DNA from 4 places in the Paenibacillus sp. Z3-2 genome. Region 1 is predicted to be linked to each of the others. Evidence: riboswitches for the same ligand, from Rfam matches in the RefSeq annotation. Region 1 holds a riboswitch; each other region holds the start of a gene.
What was found. A riboswitch is a leader RNA that binds a small molecule or an ion and turns the genes downstream of it on or off. The one in region 1 is predicted to bind thiamine pyrophosphate.
Positions count from the first base shown of each region.

Region 2: linked by a shared signal. The riboswitch ahead of M1D71_RS02205 (ABC transporter substrate-binding protein) and the one ahead of M1D71_RS16755 (thiamine phosphate synthase) in region 1 are both predicted to bind thiamine pyrophosphate.
Region 3: linked by a shared signal. The riboswitch ahead of thiC (phosphomethylpyrimidine synthase ThiC) and the one ahead of M1D71_RS16755 (thiamine phosphate synthase) in region 1 are both predicted to bind thiamine pyrophosphate.
Region 4: linked by a shared signal. The riboswitch ahead of M1D71_RS04105 (ABC transporter ATP-binding protein) and the one ahead of M1D71_RS16755 (thiamine phosphate synthase) in region 1 are both predicted to bind thiamine pyrophosphate.

Region 1 is NZ_CP096397.1:3,739,157-3,745,051, reverse strand. It holds gene M1D71_RS16775 (hypothetical protein) at 1-86, shown strand, start outside; gene M1D71_RS16770 (hypothetical protein) at 83-634, shown strand; gene M1D71_RS16765 (hypothetical protein) at 621-1,604, shown strand; gene M1D71_RS16760 (ABC-F family ATP-binding cassette domain-containing protein) at 1,743-3,293, shown strand; TPP riboswitch at 3,369-3,478, shown strand; gene M1D71_RS16755 (thiamine phosphate synthase) at 3,670-4,365, shown strand; gene thiO (glycine oxidase ThiO) at 4,380-5,618, shown strand; gene thiS (sulfur carrier protein ThiS) at 5,615-5,818, shown strand; gene M1D71_RS16740 (thiazole synthase) at 5,821-5,895, shown strand, end outside.
Region 2 is NZ_CP096397.1:442,454-448,348, reverse strand. It holds gene M1D71_RS02210 (phospholipase D-like domain-containing protein) at 1-1,389, opposite strand, end outside; TPP riboswitch at 1,751-1,863, shown strand; gene M1D71_RS02205 (ABC transporter substrate-binding protein) at 2,072-3,112, shown strand; gene M1D71_RS02200 (MTH1187 family thiamine-binding protein) at 3,337-3,627, shown strand; gene M1D71_RS02195 (ABC transporter permease) at 3,627-4,385, shown strand; gene M1D71_RS02190 (ABC transporter ATP-binding protein) at 4,532-5,440, shown strand; gene M1D71_RS02185 (TatD family hydrolase) at 5,546-5,895, shown strand, end outside.
Region 3 is NZ_CP096397.1:654,935-660,829, reverse strand. It holds gene thiC (phosphomethylpyrimidine synthase ThiC) at 463-2,190, opposite strand; TPP riboswitch at 2,610-2,723, opposite strand; gene M1D71_RS03170 (IclR family transcriptional regulator) at 2,872-3,615, opposite strand; gene M1D71_RS03165 (alpha/beta hydrolase) at 3,976-5,001, shown strand; gene M1D71_RS03160 (Fe-Mn family superoxide dismutase) at 5,159-5,895, shown strand, end outside.
Region 4 is NZ_CP096397.1:938,228-944,122, reverse strand. It holds gene M1D71_RS04125 (ABC transporter ATP-binding protein) at 1-290, opposite strand, end outside; gene M1D71_RS04120 (ECF transporter S component) at 291-884, opposite strand; gene M1D71_RS04115 (pectate lyase) at 1,271-1,939, opposite strand; gene M1D71_RS04110 (radical SAM/SPASM domain-containing protein) at 2,265-3,140, opposite strand; TPP riboswitch at 3,423-3,525, shown strand; gene M1D71_RS04105 (ABC transporter ATP-binding protein) at 3,686-4,453, shown strand; gene M1D71_RS04100 (ABC transporter permease) at 4,440-5,252, shown strand; gene M1D71_RS04095 (ABC transporter substrate-binding protein) at 5,415-5,895, shown strand, end outside.

The DNA.
Region 1 (5,895 bases):
ATGCTACCTACAGACCTGAGTTTATACGAAGTGAAACTGGAGAACTGCTCAAAATTGTTTTTTGGAAGGAGGCGAGTATGAATTGATTAATGCCGCATCCAAGCTGCTTGCTGTGTTACTCGCAGTCCTTCTGCTCTATGTGTATCCAGCTGCTGAAACTGCTGATCGGCAGGATGATATAGCACGTATGACGGCTGTTCAGAATGTAACACGTCTTGTTGATGCTGTCCGAACGAAAGGGTACATTTCACCTCGAATGTTGGCTGAGTTTGAGGAGCAATTGGCTCAGACGGGCAATGTGTATGAGGTGTCGATGGAACATTTGCATAAAAAATATGTACCTCATTATACGGACCCTATGGACAATAACAGTTTTACCGGGACCTACGAGATTGTACAGGATGGATATTATTTCGCTCAGATTCGAGAGCGACTATTCCCGTCCTCAGTTGTGTTACCGGCTGATCATCCCGGCCGAAGATATACGTTGACGACAGGGGACTTTTTCACCGTGACGCTCCAAAATACAAATCGTACACCTTCCATGCTCATTCGTGAATGGCTAAGTGGTACAGCTCAGGCTTCGGCGATATTTGTCACATATGGAGGTATGGTCCTCAATGAAGATTACTGAGCTATCTATTGTATTCGTGCTGATCTTTTTTCCGCTCTTCTGGATCATCTCGCTCCATACCCAGGATGCTGAAGAGGCCCAATATCTAGGTCATCGATACAGAGCTGCACTTCAAACCGCAGTCATGGATGCAGGTGCAGTGATGCATCAGAATGAGAAGCAAAATGATGAAGCGGGTTATGATTCAACCAAGTTTGTTAAAGCGGACAAAGAGCTTGCCTTGTTAACATTTACTCAGACGTTGGCTTTAAATATGGGGATTCAGGATGATCCCGCAGCCATTCGAAGTATGTTTAATTACATTCCTGCGTTAGTTATCCTGGATTACGACGGCTATTATATGTTTTCCACAGAAATAGAGATGACAGGTAACCGCGAACATTCTTTTCGGCAAGTATGGAGTCCCAAGAAACCTTATACATATTCCGATTCAAACGGTAGTAGTATTAACTTTACATTGGACGATTACGTGTATGCTTACGATGCAAACGCAGGAAAATGGATAGAGGGATTTCAAAAAGAACTGGCTTCTAGCACTCAGATTCCTTTGCTTCAGGATGCCGACGTATTTGAGCAGGTTAGACGAACCAGAATTGTAACCACTGTGCAGGATGATCTGGCTGATGTGATTAACCGTCATAATGAGTTTGCCAGAAAGAACGGTATTTCCTATACGTTTACGATGCCCCTGATTTCACAGGAGGATTGGTATAACTCCATTAATGATACAGGAATTATGGCTTTTATCCAGGGAATAGCCGTGGGGGATCAGAAGATCAACAATTATGCGATTGGTGGAGGCAGACTTGTGAAGAAAACGGCCATCGTAGGTGGGGTAGATCCTTTAACGGCTATCAAGTATTACTACCCCTCCACATGTGGTAATGGTTACCGTGCCGAAGAGGTGTTCACAGATGCAAGACAAGCAGCTGCACAAGGCTATTTCGAATATAACTGCTCTAATCGTTAGAGGAGCCTGCATGACAAAATCATGGAAGAGGTTCCTGAACTGTTTACATTACTTTCAGAAAAGACAGGACCTGTGCTAGAATAGGGTTTCGGAACAATAAAAAAAGTAATGTCTAATAGATAGGAGCAACCTCATCTTATGAGTTTATTGTCAGTAGAGAACGTGAGTCACAATTTTGGAGATCGCACATTATTTAAAAATGTATCGTTTCGCTTACTCGCCGGAGAGCGCGTAGGACTTGTTGGTGCCAATGGTGTGGGTAAATCCACACTAATGAACATCCTTACAGGTAAATTGCTTAAAGACAGTGGAAAAGTGGAATGGACACCTAAGGTCCGTTATGGATATTTGGATCAGCACACGAAGCTTACGCCGGGCAAAACCATTCGTGACGTGCTTAAGGATGCATTCCTTCCGTTGCTTGAATTGGAAAAAGAAATGATGAATATTACAGACCAGATGGCGGATGCAGATCCAGATAAGCTGGAACAGTTGCTGGAAGAGATGGGCGATATTCAGGAACAACTGGAGCAGGGCGACTTCTATCTGATTGACGTAAAAGTGGAAGAGATGGCCAATGGTCTTGGTTTGTCCGCAATTGGTCTTGATCGTGATGTCGCAGCTCTAAGTGGGGGGCAACGTACCAAGGTGCTTCTTGCCAAGCTTCTGCTTGAGAAACCTACAGCTCTTTTGCTGGATGAGCCGACCAACTATCTGGATGTAGAGCACATTGAATGGCTGTCACGTTACCTGAAGGACTACCCGCATGCGTTTCTTCTAATCTCCCATGATACGGAATTCATGAATGAAGTCGTGAATGTCATTTATCATTTGGAATTTGCCAAATTAACGCGATATGCAGCGAACTATAACAAGTTCCTGGAGATGGCGGATATGAATAAAGCCCAGCATATTGATGCGTATGAGAAGCAGCAAGAGTACATCAAGAAGCAGGAAGATTTCATTCAGCGTAACAAAGCACGTGCTTCAACCTCAGGTCGAGCGAAGAGCCGGGAGAAGCAACTGGACAGGATTGAACGTATTGATCGTCCAGATGAGGCGGCCAAACCAACGTTCAAATTCAAGGATGCCCGCGCGAGTAGCAAAACGGTCTTTGAGGGTATTGATTTTGAAATTGGATACACGTATCCTTTGCTGCCTAAAATGACGATGACGATTGAACGTGGTGAAAAAATTGCCATTGTAGGCTGTAATGGTGTGGGTAAATCGACGCTGCTGAAAACCATCTTGGGCAAGATATCTCCACTCAGTGGAAAGACCTTTTTGGGAGATTATCTCGAAACGGCCTATTTTGAGCAGGAAGTTCGTGCTGGGAACATCACGCCGATTGAGGATGTCTGGAATGAGTTCTCACATTTGACACAGAATGAAGTCCGGGGGCATCTCGCTCGCTGTGGATTAAAAAATGAGCATATTACCCGTCCGCTTAACATGCTGAGTGGTGGAGAACAAGCCAAGGTTCGTTTGTGCAAGCTCTTGATGCGTGAGAGCAACTGGATTCTGTTCGATGAGCCAACGAACCATCTGGATGTCACAGCAAAAGCTGAGTTGCAGCGTGCCTTGCAAGAATTCAAGGGAACGGTGTTGTTGGTATCTCATGAACCTGATTTCTACGAGGGTTGGGTCACCAAAACATGGAATGTCGAAGAATGGTCTGAGAAAAACTAGACGATTCAGGGAACGTTTAATAGAATTGAACGGTGACAAAAAAAACCGTCTATGGTAACATAAGCTACAACTTCATATGAACACTAGGGGGGCCGCACGATGCGGCTGAGATGGAAGAATGCGATTCCGGACCCTTTGCACCTGATCTGGATCATACCAGCGTAGGGAAGTGGCGCGCGCGTTTCAGTAAATGACCTGAGCAAACGGAAATTCGAATGAATTTCAACTGTCGGCTTAGCGAGTTGAAACATGCAGTTCCTTGTATAAGTTATGGTTTGAGTTCCATAGCTGTTTTGTACGAAATGAACTGTATGCATCATTCAGTCATCTGCTCCAATTATTAATACGCAGCCACTCCCCTACGGGAGTGGCTTTTTTGTATTTTTATAGCATTCACGCATGGAAGGAGATGAACAGTACGGCAATTTCTCATGAACATGTACACGGATCATTTGAACTGCATGTTGTATCTACGGGGGGAGAAGATCAAGCCTCTTTTGTGAAATCAGCAAAGGACGTGTGGCCGTGGGTCGACTATATTCACATACGAGAGAAAGAACTCACATGGCAACAAAAGATCGGTTGGGCTGAAAGTTTGCGTGGCATTGGAGTTCCATCTTGCTGCATCGTTATCAATGGATCAGAACTGCCCTCACAGAATGAAACCTATGGCGGTGTGCACTGGGGGCAAGAGGCTATGCGTATGTACAACACTGCTGTCATAAGCAATGTGCAACGACTTCGTCTGGGTGTATCTGTTCATTCAATCGATGAGGCAAAAATCGCTGAAGAACGGGGAGCCGATTACCTTTTCTTCGGGCATGTCTATGCAACCAACAGTAAGCCTGATCTTGACCCAAGAGGATTGCACGCTCTTGCTGAAGTGTGCTCTGGTGTCTCCGTTCCTGTTATTGCGATTGGGGGCATTGAACCGGCGAACATTCGAGCAATCCGCTCAACGGGAGCACAAGGGGTTGCCGTGATCTCGTACATATGGGGTAACGATTCACCGGATCGAGCTGCTGCATCATTAAGACAGGCAATTGTTGATACAGAAAGTCTGAGCCGCTGAATCAAGGAGATGAGATGATGAAAGAGATCGTATCGGGTCAGAACAGAAATCATTTCAGTCATCAACTGAAATCTGAACCGGAATCAAGAAACAAAAGTGTTACGGATAGACCGGATAAGATTCATGCCGAAACTATTATTGTAGGTGGAGGCGTCGTTGGTTGTGCCATTGCATATGAGCTTGCCTCCCGTGGACAGGAGGTACTGCTGGTAGAGCGTTCAGCAATCGCGGGAGGAACTTCGTGCGCCGCGGCTGGAATGCTGGCGGCAGACAGTGAGGATTTTGCTCATCCTTTGATGGCTAAGCTTGCCAGGCAGAGCAGACAGTTACTTCATGAGCAACAGGTGCTAATGGCTATCCTTAGCGGGTTAGAGGTTGGTCTGCAACGCCAGGGATTCCTGACCCCTTTTCGTTCATACAGTGAATTAAGCAGCTATAAGAACAATCGAAATTCTGCTTTGTCTGCTGATGAGGTGTGGTGGGATCGTTACACTGTGCAACAGGAGGCATCATGGCTTAACAGAGATACGTATGGAGCCTACTACAGGCCTTACGAGAGTGAGATTCTTCCTGTCAATCTAACAAAGGCATACGCTGCATCCGCTCAAGCAATGGGAGCACGGGTAATGGAAGGGATACAGGATATACGCGTGCAAGCAAACGAACATGGTGTACAGGGGATCAGCACATCGATCGGTGAGATGACATGCAAACATGTCATTATAGCGGCTGGATTACAGAGTGAAGAATTAATGAGACATGTGAATCTGAGCTTGCCTGTGTGGTCGGTAAAAGGAGAAATAGCTGCTGTTCAGTTCTCAGCTGAACATGCAGGGTACAGACCTGATAGAACGGTGTATGCCGAAGATATCTATATTGTTCCGAAAGCCAATGGAGAAGTGTGGCTTGGGGCAACCAGTCTGCCCGGCAGAACGGATCTGAACGTTTCAGTCCAGAGTGTACAGAAGCTGCTAGCAGCAGCTACCTATTGGGTACCTGGAATGAAAGAAGCTCGATTTTTGAGAGCATGGGCAGGCGTAAGACCAGCCACTCCGGATGGACTGCCTTATATAGGTGCTTGCGAGAGTGTTCCCGGGTTGTTCGCCGCCTTTGGGCATTACCGCAATGGTATTTTGCTCAGTGCTATAACAGGCAGACTAATGGCTGAATTGCTTGAGGGCAGAAGCTCAGAAGAACTCGGGATCGAGGAGCTGAGTCCTGAGCGATTGAACAGAAAGGGAGTGGTGCAGTGAACATCATAGTAAACGGTCAACGGATGGAGATTGAAGACGGATTGAATCGTGTGGACAAACTGCTTAAATCTTTTGATCTGCAAGTCAAAACTGTAGTTGTTGAGCTGAACAGGCATATTTTAACACGTGAGTATCATGAAACGACGGCATTAAGAGAAGGCGATCGAATCGAGATTGTACATTTTGTAGGAGGCGGTTGATAATGTTGAATATTGGTAAATATACGTTTGAGTCCAGATTGTTGCTCGGAACAGGCAAGTTTTCTGATCTTGAAGTG
Region 2 (5,895 bases), 3.3 Mb from region 1:
TTTCCAGAGAAAAGACAGTTTGGATAAAGCTGTGATTGCCATTCGTTTGAAAACAGAGCCTTTCTGATTCGTAGATTCTGCTGGATGCTCACCTTTATTCACACGCGTACTATGTGCACGTTTGATATCCATAGCCTCTGTTAGTTCGTTGGCGAATGCAGAACCAGAAATGACCACAGCAGATTCGGTATTTAGAAAGGCGGATCTGGGATCAAGATTATACGAACCAACCATGCTGAGGTAACCATCCATAACAAATGATTTGCCGTGTATGGAATAAGGGCCTTGGTATTCATAAATGGCCAGACTGGTATCAAGCAACCGTTTCTTAGAGCTTAAGTATCCCGCGAAAGCCAAAGGGTTAGGGGTCTGCTGGATTGAATTGGTTAGCATGACCCATTCTGCTTTTGGATTCATCGACAGATGTACTGCTTTCTTCATTTTCTTGGTAGGAATGGCATATGGCGTCTGAAGGTACACTTTCGACTTTGCTTGATTGGCGAAATGAACAAATGCTCTCCACATGGTCGGGTCTTTATACAGCCTTTGGATTGGATTGTGAATGAAAGCGACGTGGTCGGAATGAAGAGCTCCTTGAGCCCATTCCTTCGGCAACACTTTAACAAAAGGATCGCTCTGAGCCCGAGCTTTTTTATATAACTGAGCCAGCCGAGCCAGCTCTTTTAACCCCTTTGCATGATGCTGACGTTTTGCATGTTTTTCTGGTTTGGTGAATGGATGGTTCCATAACCGATCTATATATTTTTTCATTTCAACAACCGTGGTGTTCGTATTATGGTTTGGATTGTAAACAAGGACATCCCGATCGAATACATAGTCTTTTTGGGGTTGCAATGCCATGTATCTATCACCAATATTTTGGCCGCCAATGATGCCATATGTGTTGTCGACAAGAAGGATTTTGTCATGCAGACGGTTATGCCATGTCCATGGCATAACTATGTGGAGTGGTTCATAATACCTTAACTCCACATTGGGGTGAGCTGCAATGGCATCTGGAATATCACGCAATTCTCCGCGCATGTTGTGAAAAATCCCGTCTAAAATGATTCGAACATGAACACCCCGATCAGCTGCATCGAATAAAGCAGCAAAAAAGAGTTGAGATGTTTTTCCTTTTTGGATGGAGTAATAAGCCAGGTCGATGCTTGTTTTCGCCTCTCGAATGGTCTGGATTCTCACCTGACCGGATTGAAAGCCGTCCTCCAAGAGCAATACGCGATCTGTCGTACTTCCTGCTGTTAACGATTTTTGCATATCCGTATTTTCAATAGTAGATGGAGACAGAACCAAAAATAAAAGGTAAGCTGTGAAAAAAACGTATACACAATAGGACAGAATAATTGCGAATATGGTTTTAAAGATCATTCAGTACGCCCCCATTTTTATGTAAAAAGTAATTATTTGTATAGCAGTACTATCTCCTTCTGTATCTAAATTATGTTGTTTAATTAATCAAGCGACTCCGGTCAAGGTCAAACGATCAAAAGCTCAGCTCGGAGCGACTCAGAAACAGGTAGGCTATGACCCGAAATCCGATGCTTTTGCACTCAGTCAGCTTTCCTTTTATAATTCGCCACGATAATTGATAAAAATCACACATCTAGAGAGGTCGTTATACGCATGTATAATGGCCTCTTTGATTAATTCATACGTGCCCCCATCCAGTTCCTGACTGGACACGTTCCACCTGCTGGCCTATAATTACCCTAGTAATGCCCGTAACTTCATAGTTTCCCAGGGGAGTCGGAATTGGCCGGCTGAGAGTGTATCCCACCAAGATACTAACCCTTAGACCTGATCTGGATCATGCCAGCGTAGGAATCGGAGTATATCGAATTGGCACAGCCCTATGGCTGAACGCCACCTCTCTAACGCCTGCACGCGTCCCGGATTACGGGGCGCTTTTTTGACGTTCTTTTTGAATAAAAAATAACGTCATCCAGATCTCAACTGGTATAAATCTGTCGATTTATGCAAGATGATTGGATATGAAGCCAAGGAGTACCCCGTGCCACTCGGCCGGACATACCGAAGGAGAGAACCACAGATGAAATGGCGTAAAACAATGGGATTGTTGCTCTTATGTGTGCTTATGGTGACTGTAGCCGCATGTGGCGGCAAAGAAGCTGCCCCAGCAGGGCAGAACGGCAACACGAATACGGAAAGCAGCAACGAAGGTGACACTGCCGCCCTGAAAGATATTAAAGTGGTGCTCGACTGGACACCGAATACGAATCATACCGGCCTGTATGCCGCTGTAGATCAAGGTTTTTACAAGGCTGAGGGCTTGAACGTAGAGATTGTACAACCAGGTGCCGGTGGCGCAGATACAATGGTTGCCTCCAATGAAGCGCCTTTTGGCGTAAGCTATCAGGAGAGTGTAACTCAAGCCCGCACACAGGGTGTTCCATTAATCTCCATCGCAGCAGTTATTCAGCATAATACATCCGGATTCGCTGCTCCGGCGGATCGGAATATTAATTCACCGAAAGACTTTGAAGGCAAAACCTATGGCGGTTGGGGTTCCCCAGTGGAAGAAGCCGTGATGCAATCCATTATGGAAGGCGACGGAGCCGATGTATCCAAAGTGAAAAATATTAACATGGGTGATGCCGACTTTTTCACCGCAGTGAAACGGGACATTGATTTCGCGTGGATTTTCTACGCCTGGACGGGTATCGAAGCCGAACTGCGCGGGGAACCGATCGACATGTTATATGTGAAGGATTATTCAGAAGCATTGGATTACTACACGCCTGTCCTCGTAACGAACGAGCAGACGATTCAGAATGACCCTGATCTGGTGAAAGCATTCCTGAAAGCCACTTCCGAAGGGTATCAATATGCGATTGATCATCCCGAAGACGCAGCGAACATTCTGATCAAGGCCGTACCGGATCTGGACAAGGAATTGGTACTGGCAAGCCAGAAATGGCTTAGTCCGAAGTACACGGATGACGCCCCGCGTTGGGGTGAACAAAAACAGGAAGTATGGCAGAACTACACCGACTGGATGTTTAGCAAAAAACTGCTGGATGAACAGATCGATGTGAGCAAGGCATATACGAACGAGTTTTTACCCAAATAATAATCTAACTGTTAAGTTGACCTTTATGTACACAAGAACGAAGAGTGCAGAACCCATCTGAAGAAACAAAGTGTTCGCCTTTATCCCGGGATTTCCCCATTGAAAAGGAATCAAGAAATCCGGGGATAACAGCGATCGGAGGAGGGTACTGCAATCGGAGTGGTAAAGTGTACATTCGCTATGTTCGACTTATACCACCCATTCGAAAGGAGCCGTGATCTCTCATGGCAAGCACACTGCTTAGCATTCAAGTTATTCCGAAAACGCCAAATGGCGAGAACTCTTATCCTTACGTAGATCGCGCCATTGAAGTTATTCAACAATCTGGCCTGAAGTATCAGGTGAACCCGCTCGACACCACCATGGAGGGGGAACTGGAGGAACTGTTGGAGGTTGTCCGCAAGATGCATGAGGTACTCGTGGAAGCTGGCAGCCCAAGCATCATCTCCCAGATCAAAATCGCCCATAGCCCTACTGGCTTCAGCATGGATACCCTGACGGAGAAATATCGCTAATGCACGCCTATTTCAAAAGCGTATGGCCGCCCTTTGTGGCGGTTATTCTCTTTATAGCGATATGGCAGGGGGCCGTTTCCCTGTTCCATATCGAGAAATGGATGCTGCCGGCACCGTCCGACATCGCCCGCGAAGCGGCATCCCAGGCCGAGCGACTTGGCATGCACGCCTCCGCAACCATTCAGTTAACGCTGATCGGATTCGCGGCAGGCACGGCGGTCGGATTGCTGATTGCGATGGTGCTCCATTTGGTCCCTTTTCTCAAATCAGCCCTGTATCCTTTACTTATTCTTAGTCAAAATATTCCGACCATCGCGCTGGCGCCGCTCCTGTTAATCTGGTTCGGATTCGGGCTGCTGCCCAAGCTGATTACGATCATCCTGGTCTGCTTCTTTCCCGTTGCGGTGGCGGCCATGGACGGCTTGACCCGTACTGATGCCGCGATGATGAACTATATGCGCATGGCTGGTGCCAAACGTCACCAGATCTTCTGGAAGTTGGAGCTTCCCCATGCCCTGCCATCGGTGTTCTCCGGTGTCAAAATTGCCGCTACCTATAGCGTGATGGGTGCCATCATCGCCGAATGGATTGGTGCAGACAAGGGCATTGGATATTATATGATGCTGCAAAAGTCAGCTTATCGCACAGATCGCCTATTCGTGGCCATCATGATTATTGTCGCGCTCAGCTTGCTGCTCTTCCTGCTCATTGCGCTACTGGAGAAGCTGCTCGTGCGCTGGCGTCCACAGAAGCGGTAATAAAATGTGTGGATATACCAAGTAGTACACAGTGTGGCATGATGCCATAGTAGTTGTGAATAACACGTATGCACATCTCACAAGGGGAAGCTGTGATGACAATTAAATAAGAAGATGTAATCTGTATATTAGGAAGTGATGACCATATGAATTGGCAACAGGACGAACAAGTCCAGCCTGTACGAGGACCACGCGCAATGGAGCCAAAGCACGGTGAAAAGCTTCACCCGGCTACCCCTGATCGACCTGACAATACTGCTAATGCTCTGGTTCCGCCTGCACTGGACGTCATTGACGTTCATGCATCATTCCGCGAACGGCGGAGCAGGCTACCGGTTCTGAACGGGCTGTCCCTGACTGTCGAGCAAGGTGAGTTTGTCGCTATCGTTGGGCCATCCGGCTGTGGCAAAAGCACCCTGTTCCATATCATCGGCGGTCTGCTGAAGCCACAGGAAGGCCAAGTGCTGATGAACGGTCAGAAGGTAACGGGACACCGTGGCAAGATTAGTTATATGCCACAACAGCCTGCCCTCTTCCCTTGGCGTACCATTGAAGACAATGTACTGCTTGCTGGTGAAGTAGCCACACATGCTCCCCCTCGGGCCGAAGCACTTGCAGAGGCTCGAAAGTGGTTAAGCAGCGTGGGTCTTGCCGGGTTCGAGCAGGCCTATCCTCATATGCTGTCGGGCGGAATGCAGCAGCGTGCTGCATTTCTGCGCGCCCTGCTCAGTCCGCAGGAACTGATGCTGCTGGACGAACCTTTCAGCGCACTGGATGCACTGACACGTAGCGACATGCAGCGCTGGCTGCTCGATATCTGGGAACAGAACCGCCGCTCGGTGCTGTTCATCACCCACAATATCGAAGAAGCATTGCTGCTTGCGGATCGGGTCTATGTGTTATCCAACCGACCTGCAACGGTGTTGCACGAGGTGCATGTTCCTTTTGATCGCCCAAGACGAGAAGAAATTACGGAAGAATCCGCATTCCTCGAACGTAAACGGCAGATTGCACAGTGGATGAGAGAAGAACAACAGAAAGCCCGGCTATCTTGATAGCGCGGGTTTTTAAGTTATTATTTTCCTTTAATGGGTGATCCGCCATGAGAAATTCTGCGTAACATCGTTAAAATATATATGAACACAAGGAGGAATTCCCTCATGCATTCTCAAGCTTTCGCACCATTGATTGACGCTCATATTCACTTGGATCAGTACACCCCTGACGAACAACGTGAGATGCTGCTCACTTTCCCTTCTCAGCAGGTTGAAGCGGTCATTGCGGTATCCATGAATCTTGCTTCTGCCCAAGCCAATCTGGAGCTTGCAAAGCAACACCCCCGCACCATCTATCCGGCCTTCGGTTTCCATCCGGAACAGGAACTGCCTTCCGCTGCAGAAATGGACCTGTTCTTCCAATGGATCGAGAAGCATATTGGACAAGCTACAGCCATAGGAGAAGTCGGGCTCCCCTATTACAACCGTCAGGAAGCGGAGCATGCAGGGCAGCG
Region 3 (5,895 bases), 3.1 Mb from region 1:
GTATGAATAATTTAACTATACAGTCTTGGTGAAACTCAATTAATTCGTTACAGTAGATCGTCAGGTAACATATTTGACCTGAGATCTCTCATTTTAGGTTATTTGGTTGATTTGGAATGTAATTTTCTCGTTTAGAGTTTCTTAAATCTCAGTGTTGATAATTCGGGGAATAAAATTAAAAATGATGGGTTGAGCGAAACAGAGCAAATAATCGAAGTTCGCCAGTTTGTCATACAAAGAGCTCGAGATGCCTTCGACCGATTAAATCATAAGTCGCGCATTTACTTATCACTTTGCTCTAGATGATTATGGAAACATGTTAATCAAACAACAAGTTATAGCTTTCAACAAAACAATTATCTGGTTTAACTCGCTTAACAACAACTCGTAGACGAAGAGCTTCCTATTTGCAAAACTTCAGATAAAGAATCCCGGCTCACAATGACATTGTGAGCCGTATTGTTAATTAAATGCACTCATATCGGTGGCAAAGGCACGAATGTCCTGCGTAATGCGCATGCTACAGAACTTCGGTCCGCACATGGAGCAGAAATGAGCTTCCTTGGCCCCTTCGGCTGGCAGCGTCTCATCATGGTAGGAAAGCGCACGTTCAGGGTCCAGTGACAGGTTAAACTGGTCACGCCAGCGGAACTCGAAGCGCGCTTTGGACAGGGCGTCATCCCGGCGCTGGGCACGTGGATGGCCTTTTGCCAGATCAGCGGCATGGGCTGCGATCTTGTAGGCGATAACCCCTTCCCGCACATCATCCTTGTTGGGCAGGCCTAGATGTTCTTTTGGCGTAACATAACAGAGCATGGACGTGCCGAACCAGCCAATCATGGCCGCCCCAATGGCGGATGTGATGTGATCGTATCCCGGGGCAATGTCGGTTGTCAGTGGACCCAGCGTATAGAACGGTGCTTCTTTGCAAATCTCCATCTGCAAGTCCACATTTTCCTTGATCTTGTGCATCGGCACGTGACCCGGGCCTTCAATCATCACTTGCACATCGTGCTTCCACGCGATCTGCGTCAGTTCTCCAAGCGTCGCCAGTTCCGCCATCTGTGCTTCATCGTTGGCATCGTAGATGCTGCCTGGGCGAAGTCCATCTCCCAGCGAGAACGCGACATCATACCTTTTCATAATCTCGCAGATTTCTTCAAAATGGGTGTACAAAAAGTTCTCCTGATGATGTGCAAGGCACCATGCTGCCATAATGGACCCACCGCGAGACACAATGCCTGTCATCCGCTTGGCCGTCATCGGGATATAACGCAGCAGCACGCCTGCATGAATCGTAAAGTAGTCCACACCCTGCTCTGCCTGCTCAATTAGCGTGTCACGGTATAACTCCCAGGTCAGTGCTTCCGCTTCGCCATTCACCTTCTCCAGCGCCTGATACAGCGGCACCGTACCGATTGGCACAGGGGAATTGCGGATAATCCATTCCCGGGTAGTATGAATGTCTTTGCCTGTGGACAGATCCATTACGGTATCCGACCCCCAGCGTACCGCCCAGGTCATCTTCTCCACCTCTTCCTCGATGGAAGAAGATACAGCAGAGTTGCCAATGTTGGCATTGATCTTCACATGAAAATGACGACCGATCAACATCGGCTCACTCTCCGGGTGATTGATGTTAGACGGCAGGATGGCTCTTCCACTCGCCAGCTCCTGGCGCACGAATTCCGGCTCCACGCCTTCACGAATGGCGGCAAACTCCATCTCTGCCGTAATGACTCCCTGCCTCGCATAATGCATCTGAGTCACACAGCGTCCTGTCTGTGCTCGCAGCGGTTTGCCACGCAATCCAGGGTACTCTTCGGCTCCAGCTCTCTTCCCTCCGGGCTTTAATCCGTTATCCTCGGGTTTAACTGTACGGCCTTGGTAAGCCTCGACATCGCCACGCTCTGTGATCCAGCGGGTACGCAGGGCTGGTAGACCTGCCCGGATATCGGCATGAAATTCGGGATCAGTCATCGGACCGCTCGTATCGTAGACACGCAGCGGCTCGTTATGCTCCACCCCTTGGGGAGTATTCGTGTCATGAAGGGCTATTTCACGCTCCGGGACAGCAATGTCCGGCCGTGAGCCCTGAATGTAGACTTTGCGGCTGCCCGGAAAGGGCTGAACCCGTCCGGCCGCCTCTGTTTTCTTTTCCACCTGCTGACCCGTATGTTCCTGTTCCATCGCTTGTTGTCCCGTTTGATTTCCTGTACTCATGTTCACTTTTCTCCTCCTTAGTGTTCCTTCGCTTGGATTGGTTGGTATCATCATTAGCTCGCTTACGTACCTGTCCCAAATCAACGCAATGCAGAGAAGAATGAGCGATCCTACACCAGACCAGAGGAGACATCATTCATGTACAGTTCACAACATAACGGAGGTTACCACAGATCATGAATCTATGAGACTTCTCTCCTTATCCAAGCCCACTTTTGCAGGTTATTGAAAAAGAAGCCCATGGAGTCCGCGCTATATCGCCTGTTCCCTGTATATAAAAAAGCCGGTCCCCGAAGGAACCGACTTTTATGTCCATCACCAATAATGCACCTTCAATCAGCTCCTTAACGGAGCACTGCAAGGGTCACATTATGTGGTGGTTGTGGTCATATCGCCGATTACTTCCCTACGCTGGTATGATCCAGATCAGGTGCAAAGGGTCCGGAATCTCATGCGATTCCGTCTCAGTCCGGACAGTTCGGACTCCCCCAGTAACGTTAACAAGTTGCGGCTTACACAAGCCGCTGTTCATATGCAATGAAGCTGGCCCCGCTGGGCCGTCCATTACAGAGTAGCGCAACCGGGACATAAAAACAACCTTTATATCCCAGATTACTAACTTAATTGGTGACAGACCTTACATCAACATCAGGATAACATGAGCCCCATCTGCGTAGCAGCTTCCTTTAGCACAGGTGCGTATTCGTGCAAAGTCTCCTGCGAAAGTCGGCTGACAGGTCCTGAGACCGAGAGCGCAGCTGCAATATTGCCTCTACGATCCATAATCGGCACCGATACCGCGGCAGCTCCCGGCTCACGTTCCTCGTAACTCGTGGCATATCCGTTATCCCGGATGTCTCCCATCTGCGCCAGATACACCGCTGGATCGATAAATACCGGCCATTCAGGCCCATTCATCAGTTCTTCACGGTCCTCGTCCGACGCAAACGCCATCAAGACTTTGCTGGAAGCCCCGACAGATAGCGGGAGTCTAACGCCGACGGGAGCAACACGGCGAATTGCCTGATCACTTTGTACAGCCTGAATCCGAATCCGTTCACTGCCATCACGCAGGTACAGACTTACGGTCTCTCCCAACCGGTCTCTCAGCCGCTCCATTGCAGGCAGCAGCAAAATCGCCGGATCATCACTGCGTGACATATGGGCTGATAGCTCCCAGATTCGTATGCCAAGTCGGTACTTCTCCGTTGCCGCATCCCGGATGACAAAGCCTCGATCCTCCAGCGTAGCCATCAGGCGATGCACTGTACTTTTGTGCAAACCAATCTGACTGGCAATTTCGGTGAGTCCCAGATCACTGCGCGTGGTAAAACATAATAATATATCCAGCGCCCGTTCTACAGCCCGGACGGTTAACTTACGATCTTCCATGGCATAATGCCCTCCTCATGTTTCATCACATGAAACTTGGTTACATAAATTATATGAGAAACGGTCTCATCTGTAAACCAAAAAGAGTTAAGATCTGAATAGGCCAAGTTATAAATATTTCCTTTTTATAAGACTAAATCCCCTGTAATTTACTCGCTAAGGGAATGTTACCCATATATCTTAAGAACTATATAACAATTGCGTAACAAATGCCCTCAATCAATTGACTTTGACTATATTGGAACATACGATAAAGATATATTACTTTAAGATATCGCTCTGAAGCAGGTTCTGAAATAGACGCAATTCTCTTTTCATGTCGTTGTTATCTTCAACTGAACTTCAAAGGAGGGGCCATTCATGTATCCAACATCCCAGAGCGAAGCCCCGCTGCAAACAAAAGTATCCGATCTGCCCTCTTCGTTATCACCGAGGCTGATTCGGTTCAAACATATTATCGTAGCGTTGCTGCTCTCCGTTGTATTTTTCCTGCTGTTTTGTTTTATTGCACTGCATGGTTATATCGCATGGGTATTATCCAATCCAACCGTAGCGCCTGTCTTCTCCAACCCGATGCAGGCCAAGAACATGAAGTACGAAGACATCACGTTTCCGGCAGCAGATGGCAGCCGGACGATGCAGGGATGGTATATTCCTGCTGACAACACTGCGAGCAAAACGATCATCTTCAGTCACGGATACGGTGCTAACCGGGAAGAAACATGGGTACCTATGTACGATCTGGCCCACTATGCTCATCAACTCGGGTTCAACGTGGTCATGTTCGATTACGGTTTTGCCTCCCAAGTGAACAAAGCTGTAGCCACAGGTGGCAAAGCCGAGTCACAGCAGTTGCTCGGTGCCATCCAGTTTGCCAAGCAGCGTGGTGCACAGGAATTGGTTGTCTGGGGCTTCTCGATGGGTGCCGGTACTGCGTTACAAACCGGACTCATTACGAAGGAAGTGGATGCGATGATTCTGGACAGTTCGTTCTTGCTTGAGCCGGACACACTGTACCACAACATTCACAACCAGATTGACCTCCCGCGTCAACCGACACTGGAGATTATGAAACTGTTGTTCCCCGTTCTGAATGGAACCGGATTACAGCAGATTCCGTATCAGGAAGTAAAAAAAGAGGACTATCCGTTCCCGATCTTCTTCATCCATGGTACGGAGGACGAGAAGGCGCCTTACCCGATTGCAGAGGAGCTCGCCGCCAACCAGACCAATCCGTACTCGGATGTATGGATTGTCCAGGACGCGCATCATGAACTTATTTTCCGAGAACACCCGAAGGAATATATTCGCCGTGTCTCTACGTTCCTGAGTCATGTAACGAAGACAAGCAGTGACGATGTGCAGAACACCAATAGTGGAGAATAACTGTATTTAATAATCGAGTTTCTCGTTGATTCTTGAGCCCTCCAGGGCTCTTTTTTTTGCATACATAGGACAACAGGCTAGTGGAATATACTCTTGGGACGCATTAAGCGACGGTCTGAGCATGCAATGAAATTCATCTGAAGGAGGTCCACCAGATATGAACTGGTATGGATATGGTCACCTGCTGCCTCTGCGGACATTGGAGGAAATTCGTTTCTGGAAAGAGCAGGAGAAAGAACATACACTCGTCATTCGTGCACTGGTCCCTGAACTGGAGCCCCCATACGTTAAGCTCCTGGAGGAATGGGAGGCTACTTTTGAGCACAGTGAGAGAGTAGCGAATCAGCTATTAAAGCAACTATTACCGGGAACCCATCCACCCGCCCCCTACATGATTGGTTGTGTTGATCAACTCATATCGGCTGCCCGCCAGGAATCCAGAGAGTTCATCAAACAGCTGTATGTTCTTCTGGAGCAAAGCGCTGCTGTTCAAGCTGTTCCGCTTGCCAAAGTACTCATTTTGCATTTTATCCGCGAATCAGAGTATTTCCTCGGCGTACTGGATACACTCGGTCAACCTGGCGTCATGCGAGATTCGACCACAGAGCAATCTTTTTCATTGGAAAATGCGTTGCAAACAACGATTTCAGGGAACATCAATCGAGAGGCTGTAGAAGCTCCATCTTCCATCGAGGGAAACGTGAATGCTCCTTCCCCTTCCGCACATATCCAATCAGCAGCCGTCCAACCACCTTCTACCGGAACAACTCAAACCATGCCCAGCACTACAGCACCTCCAGTAAAAGAAAAGCCAGTTCCCATTGGTGGGCACACACTGCCACCACTTCCCTATGCTTACAATGCGCTGGAGCCGCATATTGATGAGCTGACGAT
Region 4 (5,895 bases), 2.8 Mb from region 1:
TCCGAATAGGACATACAGAATTGGGTGTCCGGGTCTTGAAAGACCACTCCGGCTTTGGCAGGAACCTGAATATCATCACATTTCATCGGGATCTCAACCGAACGTGGTATCAGACCGCTCAGGATTTGCAACAACGTCGATTTACCGGAGCCGCTAGGACCAAGCAACAATACTTTCTCCCCTTGACGCACAGAGAGAGACAAGCCCTGAAATACCAAGGCTTTCTCTCCCGGGAACTTGCATCTTAGATTCGTTACACTTACCGCTTGCGAATTCCCTTCCCCGTTCATCTAATCCAGAGCCTCATAATCCTGTTTGGATACCGGTCTGAGTGAGCGGGTTACACCTGTCAGTTCCAATGCTTTGGCGAGATAATAAGCGAACACTCCGGCAATCAGGATACTTCCAATGAAGCGGAAGCCGATAAATAACGTATAGTTCCATGCCGAGAGTGAATCAATATACCCGTACTGGTAATCCAGCACAAGCGAAGCCGCCGCTGCACCTATGGCTGCAAGACAGGTGACGAACAGATTGGTTTTTCGATACAGAAATGCGGCGAAGAATATCTCGGCTCCCAATCCTTGCAACAGACCATACACCAGTGTGGACATGCCCCATTCGCTGCCCAGAAAAGCACTCACCGTTGAAGCTGCAACCTCAGCAAGAATCGCCACCCCCGGCTTACGAATGATGACAAAAGCAAACGTGCCGGCCATAAACCACATGCCGTAGATCATCTGCTCTGCATGAACGCCGAATGGTTTCATCAGGTCATATGTAGGTCCCCATATCTTATAAATCACGCCAAACACCACTGCGATCACGATGGTTACCAGAATATCTGTTAGTTTCAATCGCTTGTTGCCTGCTGTTGTTGCCATCTTCTCTACTTCCTTCCTCTGCTCCCCGTCGGGTTTATTAAAGTAAACAAAAAAAAGCCTCCCCGGTTCCGGGCAGGCCTTACGTACAGTGTACAATTCTCACAATCATGTATTGGATGGTTGACGCAAAGACGGAATATCAATCCTTCTCTCTGTTGTAGCAAAAAGTTCACCACAGCCGAAAGAAGTCCTGTTGTTATCCCACGTTAATTTTCCACAATTCACCCTTACACATTGTAAATCCATGTTCTCTACGCTGGCATTACCCAGATCAGATGTACGGTCAGCGGCACAAGGCCACTCTCTCAGCCCAACTTCATTGAGCTCCCGGTTCACTTTATTTCATTGCTTCTAATGTACATCAGATGGGTATTTGTGGCAATGCCTTAATATTGCGTATTCCCGGACTGACTCGTTTTTCCTGAAGCGAAACCCTTGAACAACGTTGGTACTTTGGAATACCGTGTATTCGTGATTTTTCCTTGTGATGTACTGCTGTCTGTACGCATAATTGCATCTTTCACATTGGAAATGTTGGAGTTATCCAGGGTCATGTTAACTGCGAAGGAAGTTCCACCATTTTGGCGAACCAGCTTGCCAATATCATCTGCACGGAAATTTTTGATGTTAATCGTTCCGGCTGCATTCATCTGGAACACTTTATCATAGGCCTTGTACGCTGCTCCGCCGGTAATATTGACCGTTCCGGCCGACTTCAATGTTAGTGCATCCTCGCCCACGTCCTGCCAAACCACATTCGATATATTACAGTTTCCATAACAGTGAACACCATCGGCAGCAGGTGATCCGATATTTACATTTTTGAGCGTGGCCCCTGCCTCCAGGCGAAAGACTGGCTTTTGACCCTCTGCTTGAGATCCGTCGCCCAGTGTGGAGGGATTGGCTACAAAGGTTTTGCCTTGACCGTCATAGGTCGTATTCTTTGGAACAATAATAGTTGAATTTACAACCGTAGGTGCAGCCGCAGCCGGAACTGCACCAAATATGGAAGCAACCAAACCAGCGGACAGCAACAGCGTCAACATTTTTTTCATAACTTTATTCCTCCCTTATTCTCGTTTTTTGGTAGTACTAGCCTGAGCTTGTACTGGAAGTTCGCCAGAGGTGCACCTCTGTCTGAAATACAACCTAATCCTACCAAATAAGGAAGGGGACAAGAATAATCATTAGATCACGTTTACACTTCCCAGCATAGAACCTGATGTTTCAGCATGCTTTGTGGTCCCGTGTTTACTTGTTATGTACCGATATCAACTTCGGATATGCTCTATTTACAACCTCAATATACACAACAAAGACCACATCATCTGTTACAGACAACGTGATCTTATGAAAACATGATGGTATTCACTTTATATTCTAGGCTCCAAACCGCTGACGATACCCGCACTTCCGGCACAACTCTTCCACCGCTTCACGCTTGGAAAAACCATACACCAGATTGCTCGCTCGCTCACCCTCAATAATCTCCGAGAATGACTTCTCGTGCACGTTACCGAGGTTAATGACACCCTCACCATCAAGACAGCATGGAACCACCGTTCCATCCACTAGCACAGCCGCCTGACCGCGTAGTGCATGGCAAAATCCTTTCCCGTCATCTTCCGGTGCATCCAGACTCGGCCACTGGAACTCATGATCCTGGTTCAGGTATACATTTGGGGCGATTTTGACCCCGCTGCCTGGAACCACTTTTTCTTCAATACGAAAGTCCAGATTGAACTCACGTTCCAGCACTTCAAGGGTCTCCCGATTTCGATTCATCTGAGCATTCGTAAAGTTATCCTGCGTCAGATTCCACAGCCGGAATGAGATGATAACATTGTGCTTCACCGCTTCATGTACAAAAGACAAGATGTTGCTCAGGTACCCGTCACGATCGGTTGAACCTTCATGCCCATCGAAGCTGTGCAGAGAGAAGTTCATCTGCCGCAGCGCCGGTTTGCCAAGCAATTTATGCTGAGTCTTGGGCAGCAGCGTACCATTCGTTGTAATGTTCACCTTGAGTCCCTTCGCATGTGCGGAATCAAGCAGCAGATCTATTTTGGGATGCAACAAGGGTTCACCTTTGACATGTAAATAAATATGGTTGGTATGTGGTTTAACTTGATCCAGTATATTGTTGAAGACTTCAGGGTCAATGAATCCTTTGGCACGCTGTGTCTGCGGACAGAAGCTGCATGCCAGATTGCAGATACTTGTGATCTCAATATATACTTTTTTGAACGTTTTCAACTCGGGTCCCCATTCTGCTTAGGAGGGAGAAATCCCACCTGCATTTGTGATCCGGCCAATATGCGCCATCCCTATTATATCGGGTTCTTGAAACGAGGTAAATTGTTCGATTGTTCTAAGCACAACGAGGGACAAAAGAAATTCATTCCAACTGAAATTTGTATGATTACAACCTCGCTCCTCGGATCTGACTCCAAGTTCACCTCAACAATTCCATCATGCTGCCTCTTTACAGTTCATGTTCAAGTGATATATGCTGAACATACAACTGCATATCTTGTACATTTGCACTAGGGGAGCCCTGCGGCTGAGACGAATATGACTATTCGGACCCTTTGAACCTGATCTGGATCATACCAGCGGAGGGAAGTGGAGCGGCCTTTTAGTAAGCGGAATTTTATCATGTATATGTGAAGATAAATTGCGGATCTAACTTACAGACCCACTCATTTCTCCGGAAATGGGGGGGTCTTTTTTGTTTCTTTTGCAGAGCACAGGATGTCGTTGTTATTTCACCAGTCTGACATTAAGGGGGTGAGGATCAGATGGCCAACCATGTAACCATTCACAACGTAAGCTTCGCTTTTCCCGAAAAAAAAGATCCACCCGTACTCTCCAATGTGTCGCTTCAGGTTCAACAGAGAGAATTTGTCTCACTCATTGGCTCCAGCGGATCAGGTAAAAGCACGCTCTTCAAGCTGCTCGCAGGCTTGCATGAGCCAACCGTCGGCACCATCGACATTGCCGATGTACCGCAAGGACAACGGCTCGGACGAGTCGCCTATATGCCGCAGAAAGATCTGCTGTTATCCTGGCGGACCGTCTTGGAGAACTGCATGCTGCCTGCCGAGTTGGCACCAGGCCGACAGAACAAGGACAAGCTGCGGGCCGACATCATGGCTGGATTAGCCAGGTTCGGCCTGTCAGGTTATGAACATTCCTATCCGGATGAGTTATCCGGTGGCATGCGGCAGCGGGTAGCACTGCTTCGTACTTTGCTTACAGGCGGACAGCTCATGTTGCTGGATGAACCCTTCGGTGCGCTCGACGCCTTAACCAAACGAGAAATGCATCGCTGGTTGTTGGAGCTGTGGGAGGGCTTTGGCCAAACCGTCCTGTTTATTACACATGACATTGAAGAAGCATTGCTTTTAAGTGATCGTATTATTCTACTAACTCCAGGCGGACAAGGTCAGCAACTGCGGGAAATGACGGTTCCTTTGCCACGTCCAAGGCATTCGGACCTGATCTACGAACCGGCTCTCGTGCAGATGAGACGACAACTGGAGGAACAATTGCATGCGAAGCGATAAGGTTAGCGTCCAGACGTGGCTCTCGAAGTGGTTTTCCCAATATGGTTTGTTCATTCTGCTCATGCTCTTTTTACTGGCGATCTGGGAAACGATTGTACGTATGGGATGGGTGCCTTCCTTCATCATTCCTGCACCCACGGCCATCGCAGGCTCACTGGTTGAGCATCGTCGTCTGCTGCTGACCATACATCTGCCTGCTACCTTTATGGAGGTTGCTGTTGGTTTTGGCTTGTCCATAGTGACCGGAATTGCGCTGGCGACAGGCATGCATATGAATCGCTCGATTGAAAAGGCCTTATATCCCTTCATCGTGATCAGTCAGACGATCCCGCTGATTGCCCTGTCCCCCGTATTCATCCTGTGGTTCGGCTACACGCTGTGGAGTAAAGTCGCCGTGGTGTTCCTGATCGCGTTCTTCCCCATTGTGGTCAGTACCTACGATGGACTCCGCCAAGGCGACCCAGAACAGCGTGAACTACTACTCACCATGGGCGCCAGCAAATGGGATATTTTTCGCAAACTCCAGGTTCCGCTGGCACTCCCTTCATTTTTCTCGGGGCTAAAGATGTCTGTGGTGTACTGCGTGGTTGGGGCAACGATTGGCGAATGGCTCGGTGGCAGTAAAGGGCTCGGCTACTTCAGCCGCCGCATGTCCAGCAATATGAATACGGATGCGATGTTTGCCGCTATTGTGCTGTTATCCTTGCTGGGAATCATTTTGTTTGCACTGATTGCTTGGCTGGAGAAACGGTTTAGCTTACGGCGTCATCGTCATGGAGCCAAAAGGAAAGTTGGATAAAACTTAGACAGAAATTAGATGTAAATACAGGAGTTACGATCTTCAAAATATACCTTATGCACAATTTCAGCAGATCTTCAATCAGTACATTGTCACATTGTCCGTTAACATGCTGCTGTCCATTTTCTACAAATCAAAACGATGAAATGAGGAACTTCATTTATGAATAACAAAGGCATATATTCCCTGCTTCCCATCATGCTCATAAGCCTGTTGCTGATTGTTAGTGGATGCAGCACCACGAGTACTAGCAAAAACACGACAACAACAGATTCGGCAACCAATGCACAGCAAACAGACTCGTCTGTAACAGAACCAGCATCAGACGCCAAAGATAAACTGTCCATCATGCTCGACTGGTACCCGAATGCAGTACATTCCTTCTTCTACGTTGCTCAAGAAAAAGGATACTTTGCAGATCAAGGTCTCGATGTCGATATTCAGATGCCTGCGGATACCAATGATTCACTCAAACTTGTTGCTGCCGGGAAAATCGATCTGGCTCTAAGCTACCAACCCCAAATATTGCTCGCGCGTGGCGAGAACATTCCTGTACGTTCCATTGCTGCTGTCGTTCGGCATCCGCTGGTGCATCTGTTGACCGAAGCGAATGGCAACGTGAATTCACCCAAAGATCTTGAAA